DNA from 2 places in the Leisingera daeponensis DSM 23529 genome. Region 1 is predicted to be linked to the other one. Evidence: riboswitches for the same ligand, from Rfam matches in the RefSeq annotation. Region 1 holds a riboswitch; the other holds the start of a gene.
The links. A riboswitch is a leader RNA that binds a small molecule or an ion and turns the genes downstream of it on or off. The one in region 1 is predicted to bind thiamine pyrophosphate.

Region 1 (5,712 bases):
GCAGGTATGCAACGAAAGGACGTTCGGGCGGCGGGCGATTTCATGTGCCAGCCCGCGGCCCAGATCGCCGAACACGCCGGTCGAATGCGCCTCATCCACAACCAGAACTGCGCCCTCCGTATCCGCCAGCGCCATCAGCGCCTCCAGCGGTGCCAGGTCGCCGTCCATGGAATAAACCGCCTCAACCGCGATCCAGGCCTGCCCCGTACCGCCGTCAGCGCGCCAAGCCTTCAGCACCCGTGCGGCATCCTCCGCCTCGCCATGGGCAAAGCTGCGGGTCTCTGCCCGGCCCAGCCGCATCCCGTCATGGGCGCTGGCGTGGATCAGCGCATCATACAGAACCAGATCGCCCTGCTGCGGCAGGGTGGAGAAGATCGCCTGATTGGCGTTGAAGCCGCCACCCATAAACAGAGCGGCCTCGGTGCCGAAGAACCCCGCCGCCTCCGCTTCCAGCAGCTGATGTTCTGCATCATTGCCGCGCAACAGGCGCGAACCGCCCGCCCCCACCGGCACACCGCGCGCCAGCGCATCGGCGGCGGCGGCGCGCAGCACATCGCTGCCCGCCAGCCCAAGGTAGTCGTTGGAGGCAAAGTCATGCCCGTCCCGCGGCATCAGCTGCCGGTAGCGCCCGCGCGTGCGCAGCGCTTCCAGCGATGTCTCATGCCTCGGGAAGGCGCCCGCCATCAGCGGCTGCCGTCGCAGCCTGCCGCCATCGCGGTGATGCCCAGACGGTCGAACAGCTGCTGGTCTTTGTCTTCTTCCGGGTTGTCCGCGGTCAAGAGCGTGTCGCCCACGAAGATCGAGTTTGCGCCGGCAAAGAAACACATGGCCTGCATCTCGTCCGACATATCGGTGCGGCCCGCCGAAAGGCGCACATGCGATTTCGGCATCAGGATGCGGGCCAGCGCCACGGAGCGGACGAATTCGATCGGGTCCAGTTTCTCGACATTGGCGAGCGGCGTGTCGGCAATTGGGATCAGCATGTTGACAGGCACCGAGTCCGGGTGCGCGTCCAGCGTAGCCAGCGCCAGCATCATGTCGATGCGGTCCAGCTGCTTCTCGCCCATGCCGACGATACCGCCGGAGCAAACCTTGATGCCCGCCTCGCGCACCCGGTTCAGGGTGTCGATGCGGTCGGCAAAGGTGCGGGTGGTGATAATTTCGGAGTAGTAGCGCTCCGAGGTGTCGATGTTGTGGTTGTAATAGTCCAGACCTGCGTCACGCAGGCGGAACACCTGCTCCTCGTCCAGCATGCCCAGCGTCATGCAGGTTTCCATGCCCAGATCCTTGACGCCTTTCACCATCGCCTCCAGCGCGGCCATGTCGCGGTCCTTGGGCGAGCGCCAGGCGGCCCCCATGCAGTAGCGGGTCGCCCCGCCTTCCTTGGCTTTCTTGGCCTCGGCGATCACCCGCTGCACCTCGATCAGCTTGGAGGCCGAGAGCTGCGCGCCATTGCGGGCCGACTGGGAGCAATAGGCGCAATCCTCGGCGCAGCCGCCGGTCTTGATGCTCAGCAGTTTGGATTTCTGCACCTGGTTGGGGTCGAAATACTGCCGGTGCACGGTGTGCGCCTGAAACAGCAAGTCCATGAAAGGCTTGTTGTAAATCGCTTCCGCTTCCTCGCGGGTCCAGTCGGTGCGGATGGGTGCAGCGTCCAGCATGCTGTCTCCTGTTCTCTATACCTGTTGGCCATGCGCGGATGGCGTTGCGGATTTTTATAGATAATTTTGCAAGCGCCGATCAAGCACCAAAGCCGCACTGCAGCGATTTGCCCCGGATTTTGAGCAAGAATCCACCCAAACATATGATTGTAAATAATAAAAAATATCTACAAAGATTCCGGTTGACGGGAGCCCCGCACCTCCCCTAGCCCTATAGGCACGCAGGGGAGTCCCGCCCAAGGGACTGAGAGGCGTCATGGTGCGGGGCAACCCGGACCGGCGGCGCGACCCTTTGAACCTGACCCAGTTGATACTGGCGTAGGAAGCTAGGAGCATGGTGCGCGCCCCGGCGGCAGGCCCGTGTTTCGAACAGGCAGCATGCGTGCACAGGCCGTACACCGGCTGTACACCCCCCTGCCCGTTTTCCTCCGTCCCGGCTCAATTGGTGTTTTTGAACCGAAGGCCCGGAGGAACACCAGATGAACGTCCCCAACCCCAAGATCACCACAGGCGCCTTGCCCGCGTCGCGCAAGATCTACGTCAGCGGCGAGGTCCACCAGGACCTTCGCGTGCCGATGCGGGAAATCTCCACCCACCCCACCGCGGGCGAGGCGCCGCTGCCGGTCTATGACAGCTCCGGCCCCTATACCGACCCGGATGTGCTGACCGACATCCGCCAGGGCCTGCCCGGCCTGCGCCGCCAGTGGATCCTCGCGCGCGGCGACGTCGAGAGCTATCAGGGCCGCGATGTGAAGCCCGAGGACAACGGCTTTGTCGAGGGCGGCCGGCTGACGCCGGAGTTCCCGGTGAAACCGGCCCCCCTGCGCGGCAAGGACGGCAAGGCGCCGACCCAGCTGGCCTATGCCCGCGCCGGCATCATCACCCCGGAGATGGAGTTCGTGGCGATCCGCGAAAATCAGCTGCGCGAGCTGTCGCCGTGCCATGCAAACCGCGACGGCAACGACTTCGGCGCCAATATCCCGGACTACGTGACGCCGGAATTCGTGCGCTCCGAAATCGCCGCCGGCCGCGCCATCATCCCGGCCAACATCAACCACCCGGAACTCGAGCCGATGATCATCGGCCGCAATTTCAAGGTGAAGATCAACGCCAATATGGGCACCTCCGCCGTGACCTCGTCGATGGAGGAGGAGGTGGACAAGCTGGTCTGGGCAATCCGCTGGGGCGCCGACACGGTGATGGACCTGTCCACCGGGCGCAACATCCACAACACCCGCGAATGGATCGTGCGCAACTCCCCGGTGCCGATCGGCACCGTGCCGATCTACCAAGCGCTGGAGAAGGTGAACGGCATCGCCGAGGATCTGACCTGGGAGGTGTTCCGCGACACGCTGATCGAGCAGGCAGAGCAAGGCGTCGACTATTTCACCATCCACGCGGGCGTGCGCCTGCACATGGTGCCGATGACGGTGAACCGGGTGACGGGCATCGTCTCGCGCGGCGGCTCGATCATGGCCAAATGGTGCCTGCATCACCACAAGGAAAGCTTCCTCTATGAGCATTTCGAGGAAATCTGCGACATCTGCCGCCAGTATGACGTCAGCTTCTCGCTGGGTGATGGCTTGCGCCCCGGCTCCATCGCGGATGCCAATGATGAGGCGCAGTTTGCCGAACTGGAAACCCTGGGCGAGCTGACCAAGATCGCCTGGGCCAAGGACTGCCAGGTGATGATCGAGGGGCCGGGCCATGTCGCCATGCACAAGATCAAGGAGAACATGGACAAGCAGCTGGAGTGCTGCCACGAGGCGCCGTTCTACACGCTGGGGCCGCTGACCACCGACATCGCGCCGGGCTATGACCACATCACCAGCGGCATCGGGGCGGCGATGATCGGCTGGTTCGGCTGCGCGATGCTGTGTTACGTGACCCCGAAGGAGCATCTGGGCCTGCCCGACCGCGACGATGTGAAGACCGGCGTGATCACCTATAAGATCGCCGCCCATGCCGCCGATCTGGCCAAGGGGCTGCCGGGCGCACAGCGCCGCGACGATGCGCTGAGCCGGGCGCGGTTCGAGTTCCGCTGGGAGGATCAGTTCAACCTCTCCCTGGACCCGGACACGGCGCGCGAGTTCCACGACCAGACCCTGCCGAAACAGGCCCATAAGGTGGCGCATTTCTGCTCCATGTGCGGGCCGAAATTCTGCTCGATGCGGATCAGCCACGACATCCGCGCCGAAGCGCAGAAAGAGGGCATGGAGGCGATGGCTGCCAAGTTCCGCGAGGGCGGCGAACTCTATGTGCCTGCACCTGAGGCTGTGGAACCGGCGGAATGATCACCATCGCAGGCGCGGGCCTCGGCGGTCTCGCCTGCGCCTATGAGCTGGCGCAGCGCGGGGCGGCGGTCACGGTCTATGAACGAGGGAAAACGCCCGGAGACAGCAGCGTCGCGCGCTTTGCCGGCGGCATGCTGGCGCCGTGGTGCGAACGCGAAAGCGCCGAGGAGGACGTGATCACCCTCGGCAGCCGCGCCGCCGGCTGGTGGGCCAGGATCACCCCGGTCCACAGGCGCGGCACGCTGGTGGTGGCGCCTGCCCGCGACCGGGCAGAGCTGACCCGATTTGCCCGCCGCACCACCGGCCACCGGGGCGTGGGCGGGGCGGAGATCGCGGAGCTGGAACCGGCGCTGGCGGGGCGGTTTGCGCAAGGGCTGTTCTTTGAGCAGGAGGCGCATCTGGACCCGCGGCGCGCGCTGCGCGATCTGAGCGCAACGGTGCAGGCGCTGGGGGTGGAGATCCGCTATGGCACCCCCGCCCCGGCCCGTGTCACGCTGGACTGCACCGGCATGGCCGCGCCCCTGCCCGGCTTGCGCCCGGTGCGCGGCGAGATGGCCGTCCTCCATTGCCCGGAGGTGGAGATCAGCCGCACCCTGCGGCTGCTGCATCCGCGGATGCCGCTTTACCTGGTGCCCCGCGGGGACGGGTTTTTCATGATCGGCGGCACCATGATCGAGAGCAGCTCCGGCCGGGGCATCACCCTGCGTTCGCTCAGTGAACTGCTGAGTGCTGCCTTCGCCCTGCATCCGGGCTTTGCGGAGGCCAGCGTGGCGGAAACCGGCGCAGGGCTGCGCCCGGCTTTCCCCGACAACCTGCCGCGGCTGACCGAACAGGGCGGCACGCTTTACCTCAATGGGCTTTACCGGCACGGCTTTTTGCTTGCCCCCGCGATGGCAGAAGCCGCGGCCCGCCGCCTGCTTCAGGAGACAACGGATGAAGATTATCGTGAACGCCGAACCGCGTGAGGTGTCGGCAACCGATCTGCAGGCGGTCCTGCACGAGTTGGGCTTTGCCTGCTCGGCGGTTGCGACCGCGCTGAACGGCACCTTTGTGGCCCGCGAAAAGCGGGAAGAGGTGCAGCTGTGCGATGGCGACCGGCTGGAAGTGCTGGCGCCGATGCAGGGAGGCTGAGATGGAAGTCTACGGAACTGAGATCACCTCGCGGCTGCTGCTGGGCACAGCGCAATACCCCTCGCCTGCGGTTCTGGCGGCGGCGGTGCGGTCCAGCGGCACGGAAATCATCACCGTCAGCTTGCGCCGCGAAACCGCCGATGGCTCCGGCGCCGGGTTCTGGGAGAGTCTGCGGCACACCGGCTGCCGCATCCTGCCCAACACGGCCGGCTGCCATTCGGTGCAGGAGGCGGTGACGACGGCCCGTATGGCACGGGAGCTGTTTGACACCCCCTGGATCAAGCTGGAGGTGATCGGCCATTCCGACACGCTGCAACCGGATGTGTTCGGCCTGGTGGAGGCGGCGCGGGTGCTGAGCGGCGAGGGCTTCCAGGTCTTTCCCTATACCACGGACGATCTGGTGGTGGGGGAGAAGCTGCTGGAGGCGGGCTGCGAGGTGCTGATGCCCTGGGGGGCGCCGATCGGCTCCGGCCAGGGGTTGCGCAACCCGGATGGCTTGCGGGCCATGCGGGCACATTTCCCGGATGTGCCGCTGATCGTGGATGCCGGCATCGGGCGGCCCTCGGACGCGGCGGAGGCGATGGAGCTGGGCATGGATGCGGTGCTGCTGAACACCGCGGTGGCCA
Region 2 (5,712 bases), 2.5 Mb from region 1:
GCGCCGGGCCGGCACCGTCGGCTTCCCATTACCGGGTGTCGAAGCGCGGGTGATGCGGGATGGCACTGAGGTGCCCGCCGGAGAGATCGGCGTGCTGGAAGTGCGCGGGCCGAACGTGTTCCAGGGGTACTGGCAGATGCCTGAAAAGACGGCGGAGGAGCTGCGGCCGGACGGTTGGTTCATCACCGGCGACATGGCGAAGATCGACGCCGACGGCTATGTCACCATCGTCGGGCGCGAGAAGGATCTGATCATCACCGGCGGGTTCAATGTCTACCCCAAGGAGGTTGAAAGCCTGATCGACGATCTGCCCGGCGTGCTGGAAAGCGCGGTGATCGGCGTGCCGCATCCCGACTTCGGCGAGGGTGTGGTGGCCGTGGTGGTGCCGGAGGGTGAGGGCACCAGTGCGGAGGCGATCAAGGCGGCTTTGTCCGGGCAACTGGCCAAGTTCAAGCAGCCGAAGGAGATCATCCTGCTGGACGCCCTGCCGCGCAACACCATGGGCAAGGTGCAGAAAAAAGCCCTGCGTGAGGAATACGCAGGGCTGTTCACCTAATAATCACTCGCTCGGGCCAACGGCCCGGGCAGCGCCCGTCCGCCCGCGGACGGTCACTGCCCTAGTGCTGGTGGGCTTCCGAGTGGCCTTCCTCTTCGCGCCATTCCCGCACCGCCTGCACCAGGATCTGGAAGGCAGAGTTCAGGAACAGACCGCCCATAATGCCGGCCACGATCAGGTCCGGCCAGCCGGTGGCGGTGCCCCAGACGCCAAGTGCGGCAATCATCACCGCCACATTGCCGATGGCGTCATTGCGCGAGCACAGCCAGACCGAGCGCACATTGGCATCGCCGTCCTTGTAACGGGCCAACAGCATGACCGAGATCAGGTTAGCCGCCAGCGCCATGAATCCGATCAGGCCCATGATCTGCGCCTGCGGCACGCCGACGTAAAACACCTGATAGATGGTGGAACCGAACACCCACAGCCCCATCAGCAGCAGGCTGATGCCTTTCCCCAAGGCCGCCAGCGCCCGCGTGCGCAAAGTGGCACCGATCACTGCCAGCGAAATGCCATAGGTCAGCGCGTCACCCAGAAAATCCAGCGCGTCCGCTTTCAGTGCCTGGCTGCCGGACATCTGGCCCGCGCCCATTTCCACCGCAAACATGCCGGCATTGATGGCGATCACCAGCCAAAGCCTGCGTTTGTAGTCGTCTGAGACCCCGTCGAATTTTGCGTCGTGATTGCAGCAGCCTGCCATTGCTCTTGTCCTCATTTCCGATTCGGGATCAATGTAGGGCCTCTAGTCACTAGAGCTTCAAGAGGTTTCTTCAGATGTTTTCCATCGGCCAGCTGTCCAAGGCCACCGGCGTGAAGGTGCCCACCATCCGCTATTACGAGGAGATCGGCCTGCTGCCGCCGCCGGGCCGCAATGCCGGCAACCAGCGCCGCTACGGGCAGGACGGCATGGATGCGCTGGGCTTCATCAAACATGCGCGCGATCTCGGGTTCCCGCTGGAGGACATCAAGGTGATGATGTCGATCGAGGGACAGCTCGGCGAGGATTGCTCAGAGGTCCACCGCATCGCCGAGGCCCAGCTGAGCGCAGTGCGGGCACGGATTGCCCGGCTGGAGCAGCTGGCGGGCGAGCTGGAGCGCATCACCCATCTGTGCGGCCACGGGCAGGGCGGAGAGTGCAAGGTGCTGGCGGCGCTGGGCGATCACGGGCAATGCGAAGGCGAGCATTCCTGAACGGCAAAGGGTGAAGCCTGCCACAGCACGCCTCACCCCTGAAAATAGGATATTGCCCTGCTTAGGGTCTGTTAGTCAGCCGATCCGGCCCTGGTTTTCTCCGATCTGGCCGCGGTGCAGCAGCAGGTGGTCCAGGATCACGCAGGCCATCATCGCCTCGGCCACGGGCACCGCGCGGATGCCGACGCAGGGGTCGTGGCGCCCCTTGGTGATCACCTCGGTGGCGGAGCCGTCCTTGCGGATCGACTTGCGCGGGGTGAGGATGGAGGAGGTCGGCTTCACTGCAAACCGCACCACCACATCCTGCCCGGTGGAAATCCCGCCCAGGATGCCGCCGGCGTGGTTGGAGGAATACTCCGGACCGTTTTCGCCCATGAAGATCTCATCGGCGTTTTCCGAACCCTTCAGCCGGGCGGCATTCATGCCCTCGCCGATCTCGACGCCCTTGACGGCGTTGATCGACATCATCGCGGCGGCCAGATCGGTGTCCAGCTTGCCGTAAACCGGCGCGCCGATGCCTGCGGGAACGCCGCGGGCGACCACCTCCACCACCGCGCCAACCGAGTCATGCGCTTTGCGCAGGGCCTGCAAGTAGTCTTCCCACTCCTGCACCGCGCCTGCATCGGGGATCCAGAAATCATTCTGCTCGATCGCGTCCCAGTCAAAGCGGCTGCGGTCGATTTCCAGCTCGCCCATACGGGTCATGTAGCCCTTGATTTCGAGCCCCGGGACCAGCGCCTTGATTGCTTCACGTGCAACACCGCCGGCCGCAACCCGCGCCGCGGTTTCGCGCGCCGAGGAGCGGCCGCCGCCGCGGTAGTCGCGGTTGCCGTATTTCTGGAAATAGGTGATATCGGCGTGGCCCGGACGGAAGGTCTGGGAAATCTCGCCGTAGTCTTTCGAGCGCTGGTCGGTGTTCTCGATCATCAGCTGGATCGGGGTGCCGGTGGACATGCCGTCGAACACGCCGGACAGGATCTTCACCGCATCCGGCTCATTGCGCTGGGTGGTGTTCTTGTTTTGGCCAGGCCGGCGCTTGTCCAGCCACTGCTGCAGCATTTCCGGCTCCAGCGGCACGTTCGGCGGGCAGCCGTCGACGGTGGCGCCAAGCGCGGGCCCGTGGCTCTCGCCCCAGGTGGTGACGCGGAAGAGGTGTCCAAAGCTGTTCATCGACATGCGGCGCGGTCTCCTTTGGGCCGTGCTTAGCGGGCAGGGGCCTGTGTCTCAAGAGGGTTTCTCTGCGGCAAACGGGGCAAGGGGGCGCTGCCCCCGCCGCCTGCGGCGGCTCCTCCGGGATATTTTCAGCCAGATGAACAGGGGATCCTGGTTCCGGGCGGTCCAGTTTCATCAAGCCATAGGTCCTGGGGGTCTTTGGCTTGTGTTTGCTGCGCCCCGGGCCTAAGGTCCGCGCCACCTCGGGGTGCGCGCAAGCGCTGAGATGACACCCGTTGAACCTGAACCGGATCACACCGGCGGAGGGAAGGTACTGGACAGCCTCCACCCTTGCCCAAAGCCGCAAAGGAGGATGGCATGAAACATCTTGCATTTGCAGCGGGATTGCTTGGCGCCTCGGCCGCTTTTGCCGAAACGCCCGAACTCACCGTTTACACCTATGACAGCGTTGTCTCCGATTGGGGCCCCGGCCCGGCTGTCGAGAAGGCATTTGAGGAAGTCTGCGGCTGCGACCTGAAGCTGGTCGGCGCGGGCGACGGCGCGGCGCTGCTGGCGCGGGTCAAGCTGGAAGGCGCGCGTTCTGATGCGGACGTCGTTCTGGGGCTGGACACCAACCTGACCGCGGCGGCCAAGGAAACCGGCCTGTTTGCGGAGCATTCGGTCAGTGCGGAATATGCGCTGCCGGTCGAGTGGAGCGACGCGACTTTTGTGCCCTATGACTGGGGCTACTTCGCCTTTGTTCATAACGCCGATGCAGCGGCGCCCGCCGATTTCAAGGCGCTGGCCGCCAGCGACAAGAAGATCGTGATCCAGGATCCGCGCTCCTCGACCCCCGGTCTGGGCCTGCTCTTGTGGGTCAAGGCCGCTTATGGCGACGAGGCGCCGGAAATCTGGAAAGGCCTCTCTGACAACGTGGTGACCGTGACCAAGGGCTGGTCCGAGGCCTATGGCATGTTCCTGGAAGGCGAGGCCGACATGGTGCTCTCCTACACCACCTCGCCCGCCTATCACCTGATCGCGGAGGAAGACGGCTCCAAGGCGGCGGCGGCCTTTGATGAGGGCCATTACATGCAGGTGGAAGTTGCCGGCAAACTGGCAAACAGCGACCAGCCGGAGCTGGCCGACCAGTTTCTGGCCTTCATGGTGTCGGACGCTTTCCAGTCGATCATCCCGACCACCAACTGGATGTATCCGGCTGTGACGCCCGAGGGCGGCCTGCCCGAAGGCTTTGAAACCCTGATCGCGCCGGAGAAATCGCTGCTGCTGAGCGAGACGGAAGCCGCAGAGGTGCGCGATGCGGCGCTGGGCGAATGGCTGGACGCGCTCAGCCAGTAAGCGCCCTGCCCGGGACCGGCGCGGCCCTTTTGGTGGCGGTGCTGATTCTGGGAACCCTTGGGGCTGTTGCCCTGAGGGCTGAAGCAGGCAGTGGCTTTGGCGCCAGCGATTGGGCCGCGCTGCGGTTCACGCTGACCCAGGCGGGCCTGTCGGCGCTTTTGAGTGTTGGCCTTGCCATCCCCGCCGCCCGCGCGCTGGCGCGGCGGCGGTTCCCGGGGCGGAGCCTGCTGATTGCGCTGTTGGGCGCGCCCTTCATCCTGCCGGTCATTGTGGCCATCCTTGGCCTGCTGGCGGTGTTTGGCCGCGCGGGCTGGCTGAGCAGCCTGCTAGGGATGTTCGGGCTGGAGCCGGTGCAGATATACGGGCTGCACGGAGTGGTGCTGGCGCATGTGTTCTTCAACCTGCCGCTGGCGATCAGGCTGATCCTGCAGGGCTGGCAGGAGATCCCGGCCGAACGCTTCCGCCTGGCGGCGCAACTGGATGCCGGGCCGCTGGCGATGTGGCGGCTGCTGGAAGGCCCGATGCTGCGGCGGGTGGCGCCCGGCGCGCTGGCTGTGGTGTTTGCCATTTGTCTGTCCAGCTTTGCGGTGGCGCTGACCCTGGGCGGCGGGCCACGGGCGACGACCTTAGAACTCGCCATCTATCAGGCCTTCCGGTTTGATTTCGACCTGGGCCGTGCGGCGCTGTTGTCGGGCTTGCAGCTGCTGCTGACTGGCGCCGCCGCGCTGGTGGCGCTGCGGGTGTCAGCGGGCGAGGGCTTTGGCGCCGGCCTCGACCGTGCGGTGCGGCGCTGGGACGGGCAGAGCGCCCTGGCGCGCAGCTTGGATGGCTTTTGGATTGCCCTGTCCGCCGCGTTCCTGCTGCTGCCGCTGGCTGCTATCGTGCTGGCGGGGCTGCCGGGTATTCTGTCGCTGAAAGCCTCCGTCTGGCAGGCCGCGGGAAACTCCATTCTGGTTGCGGCGCTGAGCACCGTGATCCTGCTGTGGCTGGCCTTGCCGATGGCCGCCGCGGCTGCCGCCGGGCGCAGGGGATTGACTGAACTCTCAGGCATCCTGGGCCTTGCGGCCTCGCCGCTGGTGATCGGCACCGGGCTGTTCATCCTGATCTACCCCATCGCGGACCCTTTTGCGCTGGCGCTGCCGGTGACGGCGCTCGTCAATGCGGTGATGGCGCTGCCCTTTGCCATGCGCATCCTGGTGCCGCGGGCGCGGGAGGTTATGGGGCGCTATGGCCGCCTGTCGCTGTCGCTGGACATGCAGGGCTGGGCCTTTGTCCGGCGCGTCTACCTGCCGCGGATGCGCGCGCAGACCGGGTTTGCCGCGGGATTGGCGGCGGCGCTGTCGATGGGAGACCTTGGTGTGGTGGCGCTGTTTGCCGACCCGGATTTCGCAACGCTCCCTTTGCAGATCTACAGGCTGATGGGGGCCTACCGGATGGAGGCGGCGGCCGGCGCGGCG

Region 2: another riboswitch for thiamine pyrophosphate. It lies ahead of thiB (thiamine ABC transporter substrate binding subunit); the one in region 1 lies ahead of thiC (phosphomethylpyrimidine synthase ThiC).

What each region holds. Positions count from the first base shown of each region.
Region 1 covers NZ_KI421500.1:350,241-355,952, reverse strand. The annotation lists gene DAEP_RS0102115 (8-amino-7-oxononanoate synthase) at 1-684, opposite strand, end outside; gene bioB (biotin synthase BioB) at 684-1,661, opposite strand; TPP riboswitch at 1,875-2,003, shown strand; gene thiC (phosphomethylpyrimidine synthase ThiC) at 2,141-3,955, shown strand; gene DAEP_RS0102100 (FAD-dependent oxidoreductase) at 3,952-4,920, shown strand; gene thiS (sulfur carrier protein ThiS) at 4,889-5,086, shown strand; gene DAEP_RS0102090 (thiazole synthase) at 5,088-5,712, shown strand, end outside.
Region 2 covers NZ_KI421500.1:2,877,859-2,883,570, reverse strand. The annotation lists gene DAEP_RS0114655 (malonate--CoA ligase) at 1-556, shown strand, start outside; gene DAEP_RS0114650 (cation efflux transmembrane domain-containing protein) at 618-1,256, opposite strand; gene DAEP_RS0114645 (MerR family transcriptional regulator) at 1,331-1,747, shown strand; gene aroC (chorismate synthase) at 1,823-2,923, opposite strand; TPP riboswitch at 3,154-3,245, shown strand; gene thiB (thiamine ABC transporter substrate binding subunit) at 3,278-4,255, shown strand; gene DAEP_RS0114630 (thiamine/thiamine pyrophosphate ABC transporter permease ThiP) at 4,231-5,712, shown strand, end outside.